Regions from separate parts of the Nocardioides sp. T5 genome, predicted to be linked through region 1. Evidence: predicted binding sites of a transcription regulator. Region 1 holds the regulator's gene; the other holds the start of a gene.
What was found. The regulator LexA, encoded in region 1, represses DNA repair genes until DNA is damaged. The targets are predictions, from matches to a motif close to TCGAACANNTGTTCGA.
Positions count from the first base shown of each region.

Region 2: a site for LexA is predicted at 3,470-3,485, ahead of ruvC (crossover junction endodeoxyribonuclease RuvC). Genes of this name have one in related genera too.

Region 1 covers NZ_CP182415.1:3,785,480-3,794,693, reverse strand. The annotation lists gene secD (protein translocase subunit SecD) at 1-132, shown strand, start outside; gene ACNKF0_RS18570 (hypothetical protein) at 291-422, shown strand; gene ACNKF0_RS18565 (ATP-dependent DNA helicase) at 476-2,482, shown strand; gene ACNKF0_RS18560 (sulfotransferase family 2 domain-containing protein) at 2,661-3,383, opposite strand; gene ACNKF0_RS18555 (NAD(P)/FAD-dependent oxidoreductase) at 3,505-4,731, opposite strand; gene lexA (transcriptional repressor LexA) at 4,790-5,512, opposite strand; gene ACNKF0_RS18545 (SDR family NAD(P)-dependent oxidoreductase) at 5,640-6,422, shown strand; gene ACNKF0_RS18540 (NAD(P)/FAD-dependent oxidoreductase) at 6,432-7,640, opposite strand; gene ACNKF0_RS18535 (LysM peptidoglycan-binding domain-containing protein) at 7,909-8,262, shown strand; gene ACNKF0_RS18530 (hypothetical protein) at 8,585-9,148, shown strand.
Region 2 covers NZ_CP182415.1:2,743,595-2,752,808, reverse strand. The annotation lists gene ACNKF0_RS13430 (serine hydrolase domain-containing protein) at 1-511, opposite strand, end outside; gene pdxT (pyridoxal 5'-phosphate synthase glutaminase subunit PdxT) at 554-1,153, shown strand; gene ACNKF0_RS13420 (YebC/PmpR family DNA-binding transcriptional regulator) at 1,191-1,976, shown strand; gene ACNKF0_RS13415 (IS30 family transposase) at 2,064-3,296, opposite strand; gene ruvC (crossover junction endodeoxyribonuclease RuvC) at 3,524-4,060, shown strand; gene ruvA (Holliday junction branch migration protein RuvA) at 4,057-4,659, shown strand; gene ruvB (Holliday junction branch migration DNA helicase RuvB) at 4,667-5,767, shown strand; gene yajC (preprotein translocase subunit YajC) at 5,865-6,161, shown strand; gene ACNKF0_RS13390 (adenine phosphoribosyltransferase) at 6,154-6,702, shown strand; gene ACNKF0_RS13385 (RelA/SpoT family protein) at 6,725-9,010, shown strand; gene ACNKF0_RS13380 (DUF349 domain-containing protein) at 9,188-9,214, opposite strand, start outside.

The sequences.
Region 1 (9,214 bases):
ATCGTCGGCACCTACTCGTCGATCTTCACCGCCACCCCGCTGGTCACCTACTTCCACGAGAAGTGGCCGATGAGCCGGGTGAAGAAGGAGAAGGTCGAGCGGGCGCCCGAGGACTCCGGCGCTGTCGTCTGACGCGTCCCTGCGGATTTTCTGGCTCGCGCTCGACGGGGACTCCCCGCCTGAGCGGGGAGTCCGTCACTGGGAGGGGTGTACAACCCCCTCCAGGTGTCGGACTTCCCCACCAGGTCGTTGCCCCGGGCGCGCTGGGGGCGCGCGGATAGGATCGCCGCATGTTGTGGATCCTGCTGATCGTCGTCCTGGGCGTGGTCGCCTACCGCTACCGGGTCAAGATCCTCGCCCGGGTGCTCGGCCAGCCCGAGCGCCGCATCGAGCGCCAGATCGGCCGCAAGAAGAAGTACTGAGGTCGGCTGTGGACGGCGTACGACGGAGCGTCGGCGCCGCCACGTAGGGTGCTCTGGTGCCTGAGACCGCCACCGCCTCTCCCTCCGTCGGCACGCCCGTCAGCGAGGTGCTGGGCACGGCGGTCGCCGCCCTCGGCGGGCAGCCGCGCGACGGCCAGGTCCAGATGGCGACCGAGGTCGCCGAGGCGATGGAGGAGGGCCGCCACCTGCTCGTGCAGGCCGGCACGGGCACCGGCAAGTCGCTGGGCTACCTCGTCCCCGCGATGCTCCACGACAAGCGCGTCGTGGTCGCCACCGCCACCCTCGCGCTGCAGCACCAGCTCGTCGAGCGCGACCTGCCGAGGCTGGTCGAGGCGGTCAAGGGCGTACCCGGCCTCGACACCTCCTACGCCGTGCTCAAGGGCCGCTCCAACTACGCCTGCCTGCACCGCATCCGCGCCGGTGTCCCCGACGACCAGGGCACGCTGGTCGACGTACCCCTCGGTGCGATGGCCGAGAAGGTGCTCGAGCTCCGGGCGTGGGCCGAGGAGGAGACGGAGCAGGGCGGTAGCGGTGAGCGCGACAACGCCCCGCGCCACACCGACCGCGAGTGGCGCCAGGTCTCGGTCAACCACCGCGAGTGCCTCGGCGCGAGCAAGTGCCCCTTCGGGCAGGAGTGCTTCGCCGAGCTGGCGAAGGAGAAGGCGCACCGCAGCCACCTGATCGTCACCAACCACTCCCTCCTCGCGATCGACGCGATCGAGGACGTCCCGATGATCCCCGACTACGAAACCGTGGTCATCGACGAGGCCCACGAGCTGACCGCGCGCGTCACGCAGGCGGCGACCGACGAGCTGGGAGTCTCCGACATCGAGCGGGCGGCGCGCCGCGCCATGCGCTGGGCTGACGGCGACGGCGACCCGGCCGGCGACCTCGAGGACGCCGCGCAGCAGCTCGCCGAGGCGTTCGAGGCGACGTCGCCCGGTCGCATCGACCAGGTGTCCACCCAGCTCTCCGACGCCTTGATTCTCGTACGCGACGCGGCGCGGGCGTGCCTGTCGGCGTTCCCCCGCGAGTCCGGCGGCGAGGCGGAGGGCGACGCCGGCCGCACGCAGGCCAAGGGCATGGTGCAGGAGGTCTTCGTCAACGCCGAGCGGATGGCCGCCGGCTCCGACCGCGACGTGCTGTGGCTGGGGGAGGCGCGTGACCGGTTCCCGGCGCGGCTCCACGTCGCGCCGCTGCAGGTGTGGGGGCCGATGCGCGACAAGCTGCTCACCGACAAGACCGTCGTCTTCACCAGCGCGACGCTGATGCTGGGTGGGGAGTTCGGCGCCGTCGCCACCTCGCTCGGCCTCAAGCCCACCGAGCGCGTCGGCTCGCAGGTCGCCCCGACCGACCCCGACACCGCGCTGCCGTGGAAGGGCATCGACGTCGGCTCGCCCTTCGACTACGGCCAGCAGTCGATCCTCTACGTCGCCCGCCACCTGCCCCAGCCCGGCCGCGACGGTCTCGGCCCTGCCCAGCTCGACGAGATCTGCGACCTCGTCGACGCCCTCGACGGGCGCACCCTTGGCCTCTTCTCGTCGCGCCGCGCCGCGGAGACCGCGGCCGAGGCCGTCCGCACCCGCCTGCCGCACCTGACCACCCTGGCTCAGGGCGACGCGCAGCTCCCGGAGCTCGCCAAGCAGTTCGTTGAGGACCCCCACACCTGCCTGTTCGGCACGCTCTCGTTGTGGCAGGGACTCGACGTGCCGGGCGACACGTGCCAGCTGGTGATCATCGACCGGATCCCGTTCCCGCGGCCCGACGACCCGTTGATGTCGGCGCGCGCCAAGGCAGCCGACGCCGCGGGCGGCAACGGGTTCATGGAGGTGTCCGCGACCCACGCGGCGCTGCTGATGGCGCAGGGTGCCGGGCGGCTGATCCGTACGACCTCGGACCGCGGCATCGTCGCCGTCCTCGACCCGCGCCTCGAGACCGCCCGCTACGGCCGCTTCCTCAAGGCGTCGCTCCCGCCGATGTGGTCGACCACCGATCCCGCGCTCGTGCGCCAGGCGCTCACGCGGCTCGGCCAGTCCTGAGCCCGGCGCTCACGCAGCCGGGCGACACTATGAAGGCAGTTCGGCCGGGGAGGCGCCTTGGCCACGCTCGGGGCGGTGCTGGCGAACGCGAACTGCCTTCCTGGTGTCCGTCATCCCCACGGCGGCGCGCCGCAGCGTCATCCGGACCCGAGTCCATGGGCGCGGGTCCGGATGACGCTCAGGCGGGTGGCTCGTAGCCGAGGACCTGGTAGTCGCGGGCGTACATCCGCGCCACGAGCTCGCGCAGCTCGGCGGAGTGCTGTCGGTCCCGGCCGCCGGGTGAGGTCTGGTTCTTCGGCGCGGTCGGCACCGCCGGGGCGCCGATGCGCTCGCACACCTCGGCGAAGTCGCGGTCGAACCTCTCGAGCCGCCCCACGAAGTCGACCCGGTTGAGATCGATCATCCGGCTCTGCAGCGTCAGGTGCTGGTCGGTGCCCGGCACGGCAGACAGGTCCTGGGCGGCGGTCCAGCGGGCGAACTCCTCGACCGTCTGCATCCGCTCGTGGGTCGCCGCGTCGAAGTCGTAGTAGTTGTGGTCGACGACCTTGTCGTGCCACGCCGAGACGAAGCGGTCGAGCGGGTCGCGCACGAAGGCGAAGGTGAAGTAGTCGGCGAAGCTGGCGAGCGGGTAGCGCACCCGCATCGCGTGGTCGACGTCCATGCTCACGCCGTGGGTCTCGCAGTGGTGGCGGATGGTGCGCGTCGCGACCTTGGCGACCCGGTACCAGACGAACCGGTGGCTGTGGCTGATCGTGAGGTTGTACGCCAGCGGGCTGAGCCAGGCGGACGCCTCGCCCGCCGCGGCCAGCCGGTCGACCTCGACCTGCGCGTCCACCGTGTAGCGGCGCCGGTTGCCCGGGCGGGTGCGGAAGACCGTGGGGTCGGGGGCCTCGGATGACATCGGCGCGAGGCTACACGGATCCACCGTTGGTCGAGGAGGTCGCGCAGCGACCGTCACGAGACCAGGTCGGTCCGGGTCTCGTGACAGGCGCCGGGGCGCCTTCCTCGACCAGCGGGGGAGCTCAGTCGAAGGGGATGCGGCCTCGCAGCGACTCCGGGTCGGCGACCGGCTCCTTGCCGGTCTCCGCGATGAGGGCGCGGGCCTGGTCGACGCTGTCCCAGACGTTCCAGAGCACCACGCCGCGGACCTGCCCGGACTGGAGGTAGTAGACGACGCCGGTGCCGACCTCGCCGTCCTTCCAGTCCTCCACCAGGTCGAGGTCGCTGCGGGTCTCGCCGACGGCCTCGTAGCCGTGGTCGAGGATGTCGGACCAGAAGAAGGGGGTGTAGTCGTAGGCGTCGTAGGCGTCGTCGGAGCCGGCCATCACCTTGCCGGCGTGCTCCCCGGACTTCTCCGCGTGGTCGACGTGCTCGACGCGGCGGCGGCCGAGGAGGGCGTCGGGGTAGGACGCGACGTCGCCCGCGGCGTACACGTCGGGGTCGCTGGTGCGCAGGTGCTCGTCCACGACGACGCCGTTGTCGACCTCGAGCCCCGCGGCCTCGGCGAGGCCGGTGCGCGGCAGCACGCCGATGCCGATGACCGCGGCGTCGGCGGTGATGGAGGTGCCGTCCGCGAGGCGGATCCGGACGCCGCCGTCGTCCTCCTGCCCGCCCTCGACCGAGCCGTGCACGACGGTGACGCCGCGGTCGGCGAAGTCCTTGGTCAGGGTGGCGGCGAGCGCGCGCGGGAACATCTGCTCCTGCACGTCCTCGAGGTCGAGCACGAGCGTGACCTGCACGCCGTTCTGCACGAGGGAGGAGGTGATCTCCGAGCCGATGTAGCCGCCACCGATGACGGCGACGTGGCTGCCCTCGGTCGCGACCGCGCGCAGCCGCTGGTAGTCGGCGGCGGTGCGGTAGTAGATGACCCGCGGGCCCGGGTCGACGGCAAGCACGCGCGGCTCGGCGCCCGTGGCCAGCAGCAGCTTGCCGTAGCCGACACTGCTGCCGTCGGCGAGGCGTACGACGTGGGCGCCGGGGTCGATCTCCGTGACCGTCGTGTCGGTGACCAGGTCGACGCCCTCGTCGTCGTCGAGGTCGCCGGCGAGCGAGGACCCCTCGAGGGTCTCGTCATCCTTGAGCCAGAGGTCCTTGGACAGCACCGGCCGGTAGACGGGCTTGTCGGGCTCGGAGCCGATCACCGCGACCCGACCGCTCCCGTCCTGTGAACGGATGCCCTTCACGGCGCTCGCCGCAGCGACCCCCGCACCGACGATGACGTAGTCATAGGACTGCTCGACGTTGCTCATGCACGCCATCGTGGCCCGCGGGTGGGCGCCTTTCAACGGCGTCCCACCCCTGCGGTCGTCAGAGGCTGCGCAGCACCGCCGTCACGACGCCGAGGATCGTGGCGTTGTCGCCCGGGATCGGGTCGTAGGCGTCGTTGTGGGGGAGCAGCCACACGTGGCCGTCCTTGCGCTGGAAGGTCTTCACCGTGGCCTCGCCCTCGATCATCGCCGCGACGATCTGGCCGTTGGTGGCGGTCTGCTCCTGGCGGATGACGACGTAGTCGCCGTTGCAGATCGCCGCGTCGACCATCGAGTCGCCGGAGACCTCGAGGAGGAAGAGCGTGCCGTCGCCGACGAGCTGCTTGGGCAGCGGGAAGACGTCGGTGACCTGCTCCTCGGCGAGGATCGGGCCACCGGCGGCGATCCGGCCGACGACCGGGATGTTGACCGCGGTGGGGTGGACGTCGCCGATGCCGGTCTCGTCGACGCTCGACTCCTCGCCGCTGGACATCGAGCGGCGTGCGGCCATCACCTCGGGCAGGAAGACCTCGAGGGCGCGGGGGCGGTTGGGGTCGCGCTTGAGGAAGCCCTTGCCCTCCAGCACGCGCAGCTGGTGGGCGACGCTGGACGACGAGGTGAGGCCGACGGCCTGGCCGATCTCACGCATCGACGGCGGGTAGCCCTTGGTCTCGATGGAGTCCTTGATCGTGGCGAGCACCCGCTGCTGGCGCGGGGTCAGGCCGGTCGCGTCCGGGGGGCCGTCGGGCATCTCGATGACGTTCTTGTCGTCCTGCTTGGCCATGCGTCCTCCACTACGTCGACCCCTCCGTCCGCGGCTGGACAGGGAGGATCTGGTGAGCCCACCGTAGTCCTCATCGGCGGGTGGGATCAAACACCTGTTCGAAGCCGCGTGTCGCTACTGTCAGCAGATGCAGACCTCGTGCGTCGTCACCGGTGGGGCCCGTGGGATCGGGCGCGGGATCGCGGAGCTGATGGTCGCGCGCGGCCACCACGTCGTCATCGGCGACGTCGACGGCTGGGCGGCGGCCGCGACGGCGGCCGAGGTCGGCGCGGTCGCCGGCCTCGCCCAGGACGTACGAGATCCCGACTCGCACCGCCTCGTCGCGGAGGAGGCGGTACGGCACGGCCGGCTGGTCGCGTGGTTCAACAACGCCGGCGTCGGCGACGACGGCACCCTCGCCGCACTGACCGAGGAGCAGGTACGCCGGCTGGTGGAGGTCAACCTGCTCGGTACGACGTGGGGCACCCGCGCCGCGTTGGCGGCGTTCGGTCCGGCCGGGGGAGACGTCGTCAACGTCGCGTCCCTCTCCGGGCTCGGGCCCGTGCCGGGCTACAGCATGTACGCCGCCACGAAGGCCGCGGTCGTCTCGCTGTCCGCGTCGGTCAACGCCGAGTCCCCGCGCGGCGTGCGGGTCCACGCGCTGTGCCCGGACGGCGTCGACACCGCGATGCTCGCCGCGCAGGACCCCGACGGCCTCGGCTCCCAGCTCACCTGGTCCGGCGGCTCGATCCTGGGCGTGTCCGAGGTCGCCGCCGCGGCCGTCGACCTCGTCGGCTCGCGCCGGGTCGTGCGGACGGTGCCCGCCTGGCGCGGGGGAGTCGTGCGTGGTGCGGCCCTCGCCCCCGGGTCGCTCGGGCCCCTTGCCCGGTTGTTCGCTGCCCAGGGACGACGGGCCATGAAGCGGCGCTGACCGGTCCGGTCAGGGCAGCCGCACCTGGCCGTGCTTCATCTTCCACAGGAAGTACTTCTCGAAGCCCAGCTTCATCGCGTGCGCCTGCGGTCCGGGGATCAGCACGCCGTGCTTGCGCGGCGGCAGCATCTTGTCGGCGAGGATGATGACGCCGTTGTTGCCGGCGTCCATCACGCACACGGCGGCGATGTCACCGAACTTCTTGTGCGCGTCGGGGGTCTCGCCCTTGATCTGCGAGGCGATGTTCTTCGCGGCGACGTGGGCCTGCTGCTCGGTCGGGAAGCCGGTCTTGGGGATGCCTACCGGCGTCGGGGTCTGCCACGGGACGTCGACCGCGGCGGCCACCCCGACGGCGTACACGTCGTCGTAGGCCTCGCTCTGGTAGGTGTCGCGCACCTTCACGAAGCCGTTGTCGTCGGCGATCTTGGGGGTGCGGGTGATGACCTCCTGGCCGGAGAACGGCGGGATGATCATGGCGTAGCCGAAGTCGACGGTGCGCCCGTCGGCCAGCACGAGGCGGCCGTCGTCGACGTGGTCCATCGCGGTGTCGAGGACGGTGTCGATGTTCTCCTTCTTGAGGAACATCCCGAGCAGCTTCTCGCCGTGGGGGAGGCCGCCGATGCCGAAGTGGCCGAGGAACGGCTCGGCGCTGACGTAGGTGAGCTTGACCCGGTCCTTGAGGCCGGCCTTCTTCAGCTGGTAGCTGGTGTTGAAGAGGAACTCGTACGCCGCTCCGAAGCAGCCGGCGCCCTGGGTCGCGCCGATCACGACGTCGCCGGGCTTCTCGCGGAACTGCGCCCAGCCCTCGCCCGCGCGGATCGCGTCGTCCATCGTGGTGATGGTGTGGGCGTTGCCGCCCTCGCCGAGGCCGGGGATGACCTCGAAGCGGTTGCGGTAGCCGGTGGCGATGACGAGGTAGTCGTAGTCCTGCGGGCCGGCGGTGGTCTCGACGCGGCGCGCCTCGGGGTCGATCGCGGTGGCCTCGGCGTGGACGAACTCGACCTCGTGCTCCTCGAAGGTCGGGCCGACCTTGAAGGTGATGTCGGCGCGCGTGCGCTTGCCGAAGGGCACCCAGATCAGCGAGGGGGTGAACAGGAACTCGTCGGAGGACGACACGACCGTCACGTCGACGTCCCCGTGCAGCTCGTGCTTCACCGTGATGGCGGCGGTGAGACCGCCGAAGTTGCCCCCGAGGACCAGGACCTTCTTGCGCGACATGGCTCGCTCCGTTTCTGCGTCGGTGTGCTTCCACGGTCGTCCGGCCGGGGCGATCGGGGTAGGTCCGTTGGTCCCGTCCGTGGGGGCCGTCCGGTCGTCGAACATTTGTTCGTCCGGGTGCTTGTGTTGTTCGAACACGTGCTCTACCGTCGTACACATGTTCGATCGAACGCCTGATCGAGACCCGGTGGCCCAGGCCGCTGTCGGTGGGTCCGACTAGACATTCGTTCGACAGACCACCCGGCTGAATCTTCCCCAGGAGGCCACCATGAGCACCCTCAGCCTTTCCCCCGCTTTCTCCCCCGTCCCGGCCCGCGCCCGCTCGACGGTGCGCCTGACCCGCCGCGGCCGGCTCGTGGTCTTCATGACCTCCCTGTTCCTGGTGCTCGGTGTGGCCCTGATGTTCGCCGGCGGCGCCGTCGGCACCGGCGAGGCCGGTCAGCCGGCCCCGACCGAGGTCGTCCAGGTGGCGCCCGGCGACACCCTCTGGGGGATCGCCAGCGAGATCGCCACCGACGGCGACGTCCGCTCCATGATGAACGAGATCGAGCGGCTCAACGCCCTCGAGTCCGCCGGCCTCTCCGCCGGCCAGAAGCTCCGCGTCCCGGTCGTCTCCGACTGACGCGCGAGGCCTCCATCAGCCGCTTCGACCCCGGCTGGTGGAACCAAGGGGAAGACCGAGGGGCGGGCCACTGGCCCGCCCCTCGGCGCATTTCGTCGGCCCGGCCGTCCTGTCGGCCCGCTGATCGCGGCCCGGCGCCCGAGGGTTGCGGCAGATCGCATCTCGGAGGGTCGGTCTGATGCCGTGTGCCGCCACCCTTCGGCCGTACGGCGCCGGGGTGGCGGCAGATCGCAGTTGGGGAGGCTGGGTCGTTGTCGTGTGCCGCCACCGCCCGGTGGTTCTCCACAGGTTTTGCTCTCGGGGTGGTTCCACGATCGCCTGAATGGGTAGTTTCACGGTGCTGACGTTGTTCTCGGGAAGGCACCTCATGCACGTACGCCGCACACTCGCGCTGGCTTTCGCGGTCCCCGCCCTCCTCGCCGGGTGCTCCGACGACCCCGAGCCCACGCCCAAGATCCCCGAGCCGACGAGCTCGTCGCCTACTCCGACGCCTACGGAGTCCGAGACGCCCGAGGCGGAGAGTCCCGAGGACTTTGTACGGCGTTGGCAGGCAGCGGCGCTGAAGGCGCAGAACGTAGGCGACACGAGCGAGTACCGAGCATTCGGTCCGAAGTGCAAGCCCTGCCTGGAATTCGCTGACCAGGTTGATCAGATCTATGCCGATGGCGGTCAGGTCCGCTTGGCGAGTCTGCGAGTCGTCAGCGTCAAGTCGGCCGGGGGAGCGGACCAGTTCCGACTCACACGCGTGCTTGGCCGCACTCGGGTGCTGAATGCCGAGGGTGAAGAGCAACAGTCCTTCGAGGGCGGTCGCGAGGTCCTCTCGGTCTTTTTGGAGCCGGTCGGCGAGGAATGGCGGATCAAGAACTTCCTTCGGACAACGGCATGAGGGGAGCGCTGACCGTCTGCTTGCTGGTGATGGCAGCGCTTGTTCCGTCTCCAGCGGCCGCCGCCG
Region 2 (9,214 bases), 1.0 Mb from region 1:
TCCGGGCCGTCAGGAGGTCGACGTAGTCCGACTGGAGCGACCAGAAGCGGCCGCTGTCGTTGGCGAGCAGGTTGCGCACGGTCACCGACTCCGACGGCGTGCCCCGCCACTGCGGCACGTAGGTCGAGACGCGGTCGTCGAGACGCAGGTCGCCGTCGCGCACCGCGATGCCGACCAGCGTGCTCGTGACCGACTTGGTGATCGAGAAGACCTCGCGCGGCTCGTCGCGCGGCAGCCGCCAGCTGCGGTGCGCCACGAGCCTGCCGTCGCGCAGCACCGCGAAGCAGGTGGAGTCGAGGCGCCTGGCCTCGGCCGCGCCGCGCCGGATCGCTCGGGCGCGCAGGCCGACGCTCGACGGGGACGCCGTCGGCCAGCCGTCCACCGTCCGGGGAGCCGGCCTGCTGCCGGTGTCGGCGCCGTCCCGGTCCACCGCGGCGCCGGTCGCCGTCGGGGCGCTGCCGGTGGCGAGCGCGACCCCCAGCAGGACGGCGGGCAGACGGCGAAGCCTCATGGGGCGTGAGCCTACGGCGGAGCGACGGTCCTAGGATCGACGATCGTGGATCCGACCATCGGCGTGCTCGCGCTGCAGGGCGACGTGCGCGAGCACCTCTCCGTCCTGCGGTCCCTGGGCGCGGACGCGATCTCCGTACGCCGTCCTGCCGAGCTCGCCGCGTGCGACGGACTGGTCATCCCCGGTGGCGAGTCCACGACGATGGTCAAGCTGGCCCGGATCTTCGACCTGCTCGAGCCGCTGCGCGACGCCGTACGCGGTGGGCTGCCCGCGTTCGGGACGTGCGCGGGCATGATCCTGCTGGCCGACCGGATCGAGGACGGCGCGGCGGGACAGGAGACCGTCGGCGGGCTGCACATCACCGTGCGCCGCAACGCCTTCGGCCGCCAGGTCGACTCCTTCGAGGAGGATCTCCATGTCGACGGCCTGGCCGACCCGGTGCGCGCGGTGTTCATCCGCGCGCCGTGGGTCGAGGCGGTCGACGACGACGTGGAGGTGCTGGCCCGGGTGGAGGAAGGGCCGGCCGCGGGTAGGATCGTCGCGGTCCGTCAAGGCCCCCTGATGGCGACCTCGTTCCATCCCGAGGTCGGTGGCGACGGCCGGGTGCACGGCATGTTCGTGGACCTGGTGCGCTCGGCCTGACGACCGCACAGACGCACAGCGACGGATAGAGGGACTCATGTCAGGCCACTCCAAGTGGGCAACGACCAAGCACAAGAAGGCCGCGATCGACGCCAAGCGCGGCAAGCTCTTCGCCAAGCTGATCAAGAACATCGAGGTCGCCGCGAAGCAGGGTGGCGGCGACCCGGCCGGCAACCCGACGCTCTACGACGCCATCCAGAAGGCGAAGAAGAGCTCGGTCCCCAACAAGAACATCGACTCCGCGCTCAAGCGGGGCTCGGGTGCCGAGTCGGGCGGAGTCGACTACAAGGCGATCTCCTACGAGGTCTACGGCCCGCAGGGCGTGGCGATCCTCGTCGAGTGCCTCACCGACAACACCAACCGCGCCGCGATGGAGGTCCGCACGGCGGTCACCCGCAACGGCGGCACCATGGCCGACCCCGGCTCGGTCTCGCGCCTGTTCACCCGCAAGGGGATCGTGGTCGTGCCGAAGTCGCAGGACCACGACGGCACGGTCCGGGAGGTCACCGAGGACGACGTCCTCGAGGCCACCCTCGACGCCGGCGCCGAGGAGGTCAACGACCTCGACGAGGCGTTCGAGGTGCAGAGCGAGGCCACCGACGTCGTCGCGGTCCGCACCGCCCTGCAGGACGCCGGCATCGACTACGACTCCGCCGACGTGCAGTTCGTCGCGAGCCTCGAGATCCCGGTCGACGCCGACGGCGCCGGCAAGGTGCTCCACCTCGTCGACGCCCTCGAGGACCTCGACGACGTGCAGGACGTCTTCACCAACGTCGACATCCCCGCCGACGTGATGGCCGAGCTCGAGACCGCCGACGCCTGACCTCTGCTCTTCACCGCTGTAACGCCGGGTTAGTCCAACTACCCACCCAGATGCATCACGGGCGAGGTCCAGCGGTCTAAGCAACGGTCATGCTGCTGACGGGTTGGTCAGCAGCGCAGCCAGCCGGTCGGCTGGGGTCTGCAGCTCAAGGGTAGGGCGGGGTCGACGGTTGAGGCTGTCGGCAACTCGGCGGAGGTCCTCTGCAGTGTGGATGCTGAGGTCGGTGCCTTTCTCGAACCAGTGCCGCAGCAGCCGGTTGGTGTTCTCGTTAGTGCCGCGCTGCCACGGCGAGCGGGGGTCGCAGAAGTAGACCGTGGTGGCGAGCTCGAGCTGGATGCGTTGCCACTCGGCGAGCTCGCCGCCACGGTCCCAGGTGATCGAGCGGCGCAGGTGCTCGGGCAGCTGGCTCATCTCGCGGATCATCGCCTCCGCGACGCTGGCGGCGTCATGGCGCCCGGGCAGGTGCAGCAGGATCGTGAACCTGGTCGAGCGCTCCACCAGCGTTCCGATCGCCGACTTGCTGGCCGGGCCGACGATGAGGTCGCCCTCCCAGTGTCCGGGCACCGCCCGGTCCTCGACGTCGGCGGGCCGGTCGCTGATCTTGAACGCCTCGGCGTAGGGCGACGTGGTCCGTGTGTTGTGCCCGCGGGGTTTGCGCTGGTTGCGTTTGAGGCTCAGCTGCTGGTGCAGGTCCTTGCGCAGCTCGCCGCGGCCCTGCACGTACAGCGTCTGGTAGATCGTCTCGTGGCCCACCCGGTTCATGCTCTCGTGTGGATGGTCTCGGCGCAGCACCTGCCCGATCAGCCTGGGTGACCAGCCGTCGTCCATCTGGTCCTCGATCCACCGGCACAGCCCCGGATTGCGGGCAAGCTTGTGCTGCTTGGGGCGCCGGCGGCGCTCATGCGCGGCGCGGTGCGCGACCGGTCCCCAGTACGAGCCGTCCGGGCCGCGGTTGCGGTTGACCTCACGCCAGATCACCGACTTGTCGCGCCCGATCAGGTCACCGATCTCCTGGTAGGTGCAGCCGCACCGTAGCGCGACCGCGATCGCGGACCGGTCCTCACTGGTCAATGCTCGCCGCTGCCGCGGCCGGCCGTCGGGGCGTGGCTCGTCCGGCACCCTGGCCGGCGCGCTTCCGGGCAGGCCACCATCGCGGCCGAGCTGGATCACAGGGCTCATGAGCCCTGATCGTCGCCACCAGCCCGTCCCGGCCTTCACCGACACGCCCGAACCTGTCGCTGCACGCTGCAGCGACAGCCCCGAGCACACCAGATCGAAGAACTCCTCCTGCTCCTCATACGAGATCGCCCTCATCGCCATCCACAACACCGCCTCACACTCGGCGTTGCTTCGACCACTGGACTCCGCCCACGGTCGGTACAACCACGAACCCGGCGTTACAGCCCGAGCAGGCCGACAAGCAGGCGCCGCGGGGAGGCGACGCGCCGCGTGTCGTACGCCGTCGCGCGCCCGCCGCGGGTTAGCGTGATCGCACGAACACATGTTCGGACGGGCTCCGGACGGACCGGCGGTGGAAGGGGAGTGGCGTGCGCGTGCTCGGCATCGACCCCGGCCTGACCCGGTGCGGTGTCGGCGTGGTCGACGGCAGCGTCGGCCGGCCGCTGACCATGGTCGACGTCGGTGTCGTCCGCACCAGCTCCACGCTGCCGATCGCCGAACGCTTGGTGACCATCGAGAAGGGCCTCGACGCCTGGATCGAGGAGCACCGGCCCGACGCGGTCGCGGTGGAGCGGGTCTTCGCGCGCTCCGACTCGAGCACGATCATGGGCACCGCCCAGGCCAGCGGCATCGCGCTCGTCGTCGCCGCACGCAGGGGCCTGCCGATCGCGATGCACACCCCGAGCGAGGTCAAGGCCGCGGTGTCGGGCAACGGCCGCGCCGACAAGGAGCAGGTGGGTGCGATGGTCGTCCGCATCCTGCGCCTCGCCGAGCTGCCGAAGCCCGCCGACGCCGCCGACGCGCTCGCGCTGGCCATCACCCACGTCTGGCGCGGCTCCGCCAGCAACCGCCTCGAGGCCGCCGTGGCCCAGGCCCGGAGGAACACCCCCGTGAGGACCCGATGATCGCCTTCGTCCGCGGCGAGGTCGCCGCCGTCACCCTGTCCAGCGCCGTCCTCGAGGTCGGCGGCGTCGGCCTCGAGCTGATGTGCACGCCCGGCACCCTCGCCACCCTCCGCGTCGGCACCCCGGCGACGCTGCCCACCAGCATGGTCGTGCGCGAGGACAGCCTGACGATCTTCGGCTTCCTCGACGAGGACGAGAAGCAGGTCTTCGAGATCGTGCAGACCGCCTCGGGCGTCGGCCCCAAGGTCGCCCAGGCGATCGTCGCGGTGATGAGCCCCGACGACGTACGTCGCGCCATCACGACCGAGGACGTCAAGGCGCTGACCCGCGTCCCGGGCATCGGCCAGAAGGGCGCCCAGCGCATCATCCTCGAGCTCAAGGACCGCATCGGCCCGCCGGTCGGCGTCCACCACTCCGCTGCCGCTGCGGTGCCGGCGACCGACGCGTGGCGTGACCAGGTCCACCAGGGCCTCGTCGGGCTCGGCTGGTCGGCCAAGGAGTCGGAGAAGGCGGTCGAGGCCGTCGCGCCCGACGCCGGTGACGCGCCCGACGTGGGTGCGCTGCTGCGCGCGGCCCTCCGCACGCTGAGCAGGGCCTGAGGCGCCGATGAACTGGGACGACACCGACGAGGACACCTACGACGAGGTCGAGCTGAGCGCGGCCGAGCTCGGCCACCTCCAGCGGCTCACCGACGCCGATGCGGACGGTGACGAGCGTGCCGTCGAGGCCGCCCTGCGGCCCAAGACGCTCGACGAGGTGGTCGGGCAGGCACGCGTGCGCGACCAGCTGGGGCTGGTGCTCGAGGCCGCCCGCCGCCGTGGCCGGGCACCCGACCACGTCCTGCTCTCTGGCCCCCCGGGCCTCGGCAAGACCACCCTCGCGATGATCATCGCCGCCGAGATGAGCACGCCGCTGCGGCTCACGAGCGGTCCGGCGATCACCCACGCGGGCGACCTCGCCGCGATCCTGTCGGGGCTCAACGAGGGCGACGTCCTCTTCGTCGACGAGATCCACCGGATGTCGCGACCGGCCGAGGAGATGCTCTACATGGCGATGGAGGACTTCCGGGTCGACGTCGTCATCGGCAAGGGGCCCGGCGCCACCGCGATCCCGCTGGAGATCCCGCCGTTCACCCTCGTGGGCGCCACCACCCGGGCCGGGCTGCTGCCGGGCCCGCTGCGCGACCGGTTCGGCTTCACCGCCCACCTCGAGTTCTACGAGCCCCACGAGCTCGACCAGATCGTGCACCGATCCGCCGGCCTGCTCGGCGTCCACCTCACCGCCGACGGATCGGGCGAGATCGCCTCCCGCTCGCGCGGCACCCCCCGCATCGCCAACCGCCTGCTCCGTCGCGTCCGCGACTACGCGCAGGTGCGCGCCGACGGTGTGCTGAGCCTGCCGGTGGCGCAGGCCGCCCTCGACCTGTTCGAGGTCGACGAGTCCGGTCTCGACCGCCTCGACCGGGCGGTGCTCGACGTGCTGTGCCGTCGGTTCGGCGGGGGACCGGTCGGCGTGTCCACCCTCGCCGTCGCCGTCGGCGAGGAGCGCGAGACCGTCGAGGAGGTCGCCGAGCCGTTCCTGGTCCGGCTGGGCATGCTCGCGCGTACGCCGCGAGGCCGGGTCGCGACGCCTGCGGCCTGGCACCACCTGGGCCTGACGCCGCCGCCTGTGCCGACCGTCGACTCCACGCTGTTCGACGACGTGTGAGTTGGCAGCAGCCACCGCGGCGGCTGCGGCCCCGGGCGGGGGACCCGCGTAGACTCCACGCGCTCCCGCACCCCGACCCTCGAGGAGAGCCCCCGCCGTGAACGACCTCGTCGCCCTGCTTCCCCTGCTGGCCATCCTGGCCCTGTTCTGGTTCATGGTGGTCCGGCCCCAGCAGCGCCGGCAGAAGGAGGTCGTCCGCCTCCAGCAGAGCATCGAGGTCGGCCAGCGGGTGATGATGTCCTCGGGCATCTACGGCACCGTCGTCTCGCTCGCCGACGACCGCGCCCGCCTCGAGATCGCGCCCGGCACCCAGATCGACATCGCCCGCGCCGCGATCGCGAAGGTCGACGAGCCGCTCGGGCAGCCGGCCCCTGACGCGCGCGACGATGCCTGATCGTCGTACGGCCCAGGAGGCGCTCAGGCGCCTGACGGTCGACGTGGCCGACTGGCCCGAGGAGGGGGTGACCTTCAAGGACATCACCCCGGTCCTCGCCGACCACCACGCGTTCTCGGCGGTCATCACCGCGCTGGCGGCCTCCGGCCGCGACGACCACGGCACCGTCGTCGTCGACAAGGTCGTCGGCATGGAGGCTCGCGGCTTCATCCTCGCCGCCCCGGTCGCGCTGGCGCTCGGCGTCGGCTTCGTGCCGGTGCGCAAGGCAGGCAAGCTGCCACGCGAGGCGCACGCGGTCTCCTACGCCCTCGAGTACGGCGAGGCGACCCTCGAGGTCCACACCGACGCCATCGCGCCGGGGGAGCGGGTGCTCATGGTCGACGACGTCCTGGCGACCGGCGGCACCGCAGTGGCGACGCGGCAGCTCATCGAGGCCTGCGGCGGCGTCGCGACCGGCGCGTCGGTGCTGATGGAGCTCTCGTTCCTCGACCCCCGGACGGTCACCGGCGACCTCGCGGTCGACTCGCTGCTCACGATCTGACGGCGCTCACTAGACTGGTCCAATGGCAGAGGACCCGGCACCCGCGCAGGACGCCAAGGCGCCTCTGACAGCGCGCGGGATGCGGGCCAGGCTCGCCCGGGTCGGCACCCGGCCGCCCTCGTCCAACCCGGTCCTCGAGCCCCTCTTCCGCGCGGTGCGGGCCAACCACCCGAAGGCCGACCTGGCGCTGCTCGAGCGCGCCTACGCGGTCGCCGACAAGTGGCACACCGGCCAGATGCGCAAGAGCGGCGACCCCTACATCACCCACCCGCTCGCGGTCACCACGATCCTCGCCGACATCGGCATGACCGAGCCGACGCTGGTCGCGGCGCTGCTCCACGACACGGTCGAGGACACGCCCTACACGCTGGAGGCCCTGCGCGCCGACTTCGGTGACGAGGTCGCGCTGCTGGTCGACGGCGTCACCAAGCTCGACAAGGTGCAGTACGGCGACTCGGCGCAGGCCGAGACCATCCGCAAGATGATCGTGGCGATGTCGCGCGACATCCGCGTGCTGGTCATCAAGCTCGCCGACCGCCTGCACAACATGCGCACGCTGCGCTACGTCCCGGCGGCCTCCCAGGAGCGCTCGAGCCGCGAGACGCTCGACATCTACGCGCCGCTGGCCCACCGCCTCGGCATGAACACCCTCAAGTGGGAGCTCGAGGACCTCGCGTTCGCGACGCTCCACCCGAAGATCTACGACGAGATCGTGCGGATGGTCGCCGAGCGGGCGCCCTCGCGCGACCAGTTCCTCGCCGAGGTCGTCGTCGAGATCGAGCAGGACCTCAAGGCCTCGCGCATCAACGCGAAGGTCACCGGTCGGCCCAAGCACTACTACTCGATCTACCAGAAGATGATCGTCGGCGGCCGCGACTTCTCCGACATCTACGACCTCGTCGGCATCCGGATCCTCGTCGACGAGGACCGTGACTGCTACAGCGCGCTCGGGGTGATCCACTCCCGCTGGAACCCGGTGCTGGGGCGGTTCAAGGACTACGTCGCGATGCCGAAGTTCAACATGTACCAGTCGCTCCACACGACGGTCATCGGGCCGCAGGGCAAGCCGGTCGAGGTGCAGATCCGCACCTTCGCCCAGCACCGCCGGGCCGAGTACGGCGTCGCGGCGCACTGGAAGTACAAGGAGAACTCGAAGGCCGGCGTGGACACCGACCGCCTCGGTGACAAGGACGACCTGACCTGGCTGCGCCAGCTCCTCGACTGGCAGTCCGAGGTCGAGGACCCGGGCGAGTTCCTGGAGTCGCTGCGCTTCGAGATGAACCAGCAGCAGGTCTACGTCTTCACCCCGCGCGGCGACGTGATCCCGCTGCCGATGGGGGCGACGCCTGTCGACTTCGCCTACGCCGTGCACACGGAGGTCGGCCACCACACGATCGGCTCCCGGGTCAACGGCCGGCTGGTCCCGCTCGAGTCCACGCTCGACAACGGCGACGTCGTCGAGGTCTTCACCTCCAAGTCGCCCACGTCGGGCCCCTCGCGCGACTGGCTCAACTTCGTCCAGTCGCCGCGCGCCCGGTCCAAGATCCGCCAGTGGTTCACCAAGGAGCGCCGCGACGAGGCGATCGAGCGCGGCAAGGACCAGATCGCCAAGCTCATGCGCAAGGAGGGCCTGCCCCTCAACCGCTTGATGACCCACGACGTCCTGGCGCTCGTCGCCGAGCACTTCCACCACGCCGACGTCTCGGCGCTGTACGCCGCGGTCGGGGAGGGCAACCTCAGCGCGCAGGCCGTCGTACGTCGTGTCATCGACCTGCACGGCGGCGACGACGGGGCCCAGGAGGACCTCTCCGAGGGCGTCACGATCACCGGTCGCTCACGCGCGGCCAAGCGCGGGCCGACCGACTCCGGCGTCATCGTCAAGGGCGTGGACGACCTCTGGGTCAAGCTCGCCAAGTGCTGCACCCCGGTGCCGCCCGACCCGATCCTCGGCTTCGTCACCAAGGGCGGGGGAGTGTCGGTGCACCGCAAGGACTGCACCAACGCCTCCAGCCTGCTCGGCCAGCCCGAGCGCGTGCTCGAGGTGGAGTGGGCGCCGACGTCGCAGTCCACGTTCCTGGTCAACATCCAGGTCGAGGCCCTCGACCGCGCCCGCCTGCTCTCCGACATCACGATGGCGCTCTCCGACGCCCACGTGAACATCCTCAGCGCGACGCTCTCCACCACCCGCGACCGGGTCGCCAAGAGCCGCTTCTCCTTCGAGATGGCCGACGCCGCCCACCTCGACGGCGTGCTCCGCGCGGTTCGCGCGGTCCCGGGCGTCTTCGACGCCTACCGCGTCACCGCCTAGCACCACACGTGAGCGGGCACTTCCTGCCCGTCCGTGAAAGTGAGCGGGCACTTCCTGCCGGTTCGAGCACGAGGAAGTGCCCGGTCGGCGCGCGAGACGGGCAGGAAGCGCCCGGTCGGCGCGGCAGACGGGCAGGAAGTGCCCGGTCGGCGCGACAGACGGGCAGGAACTGCCCGGTCAGCCGAAGTCCGCGGCTGCCTTCTT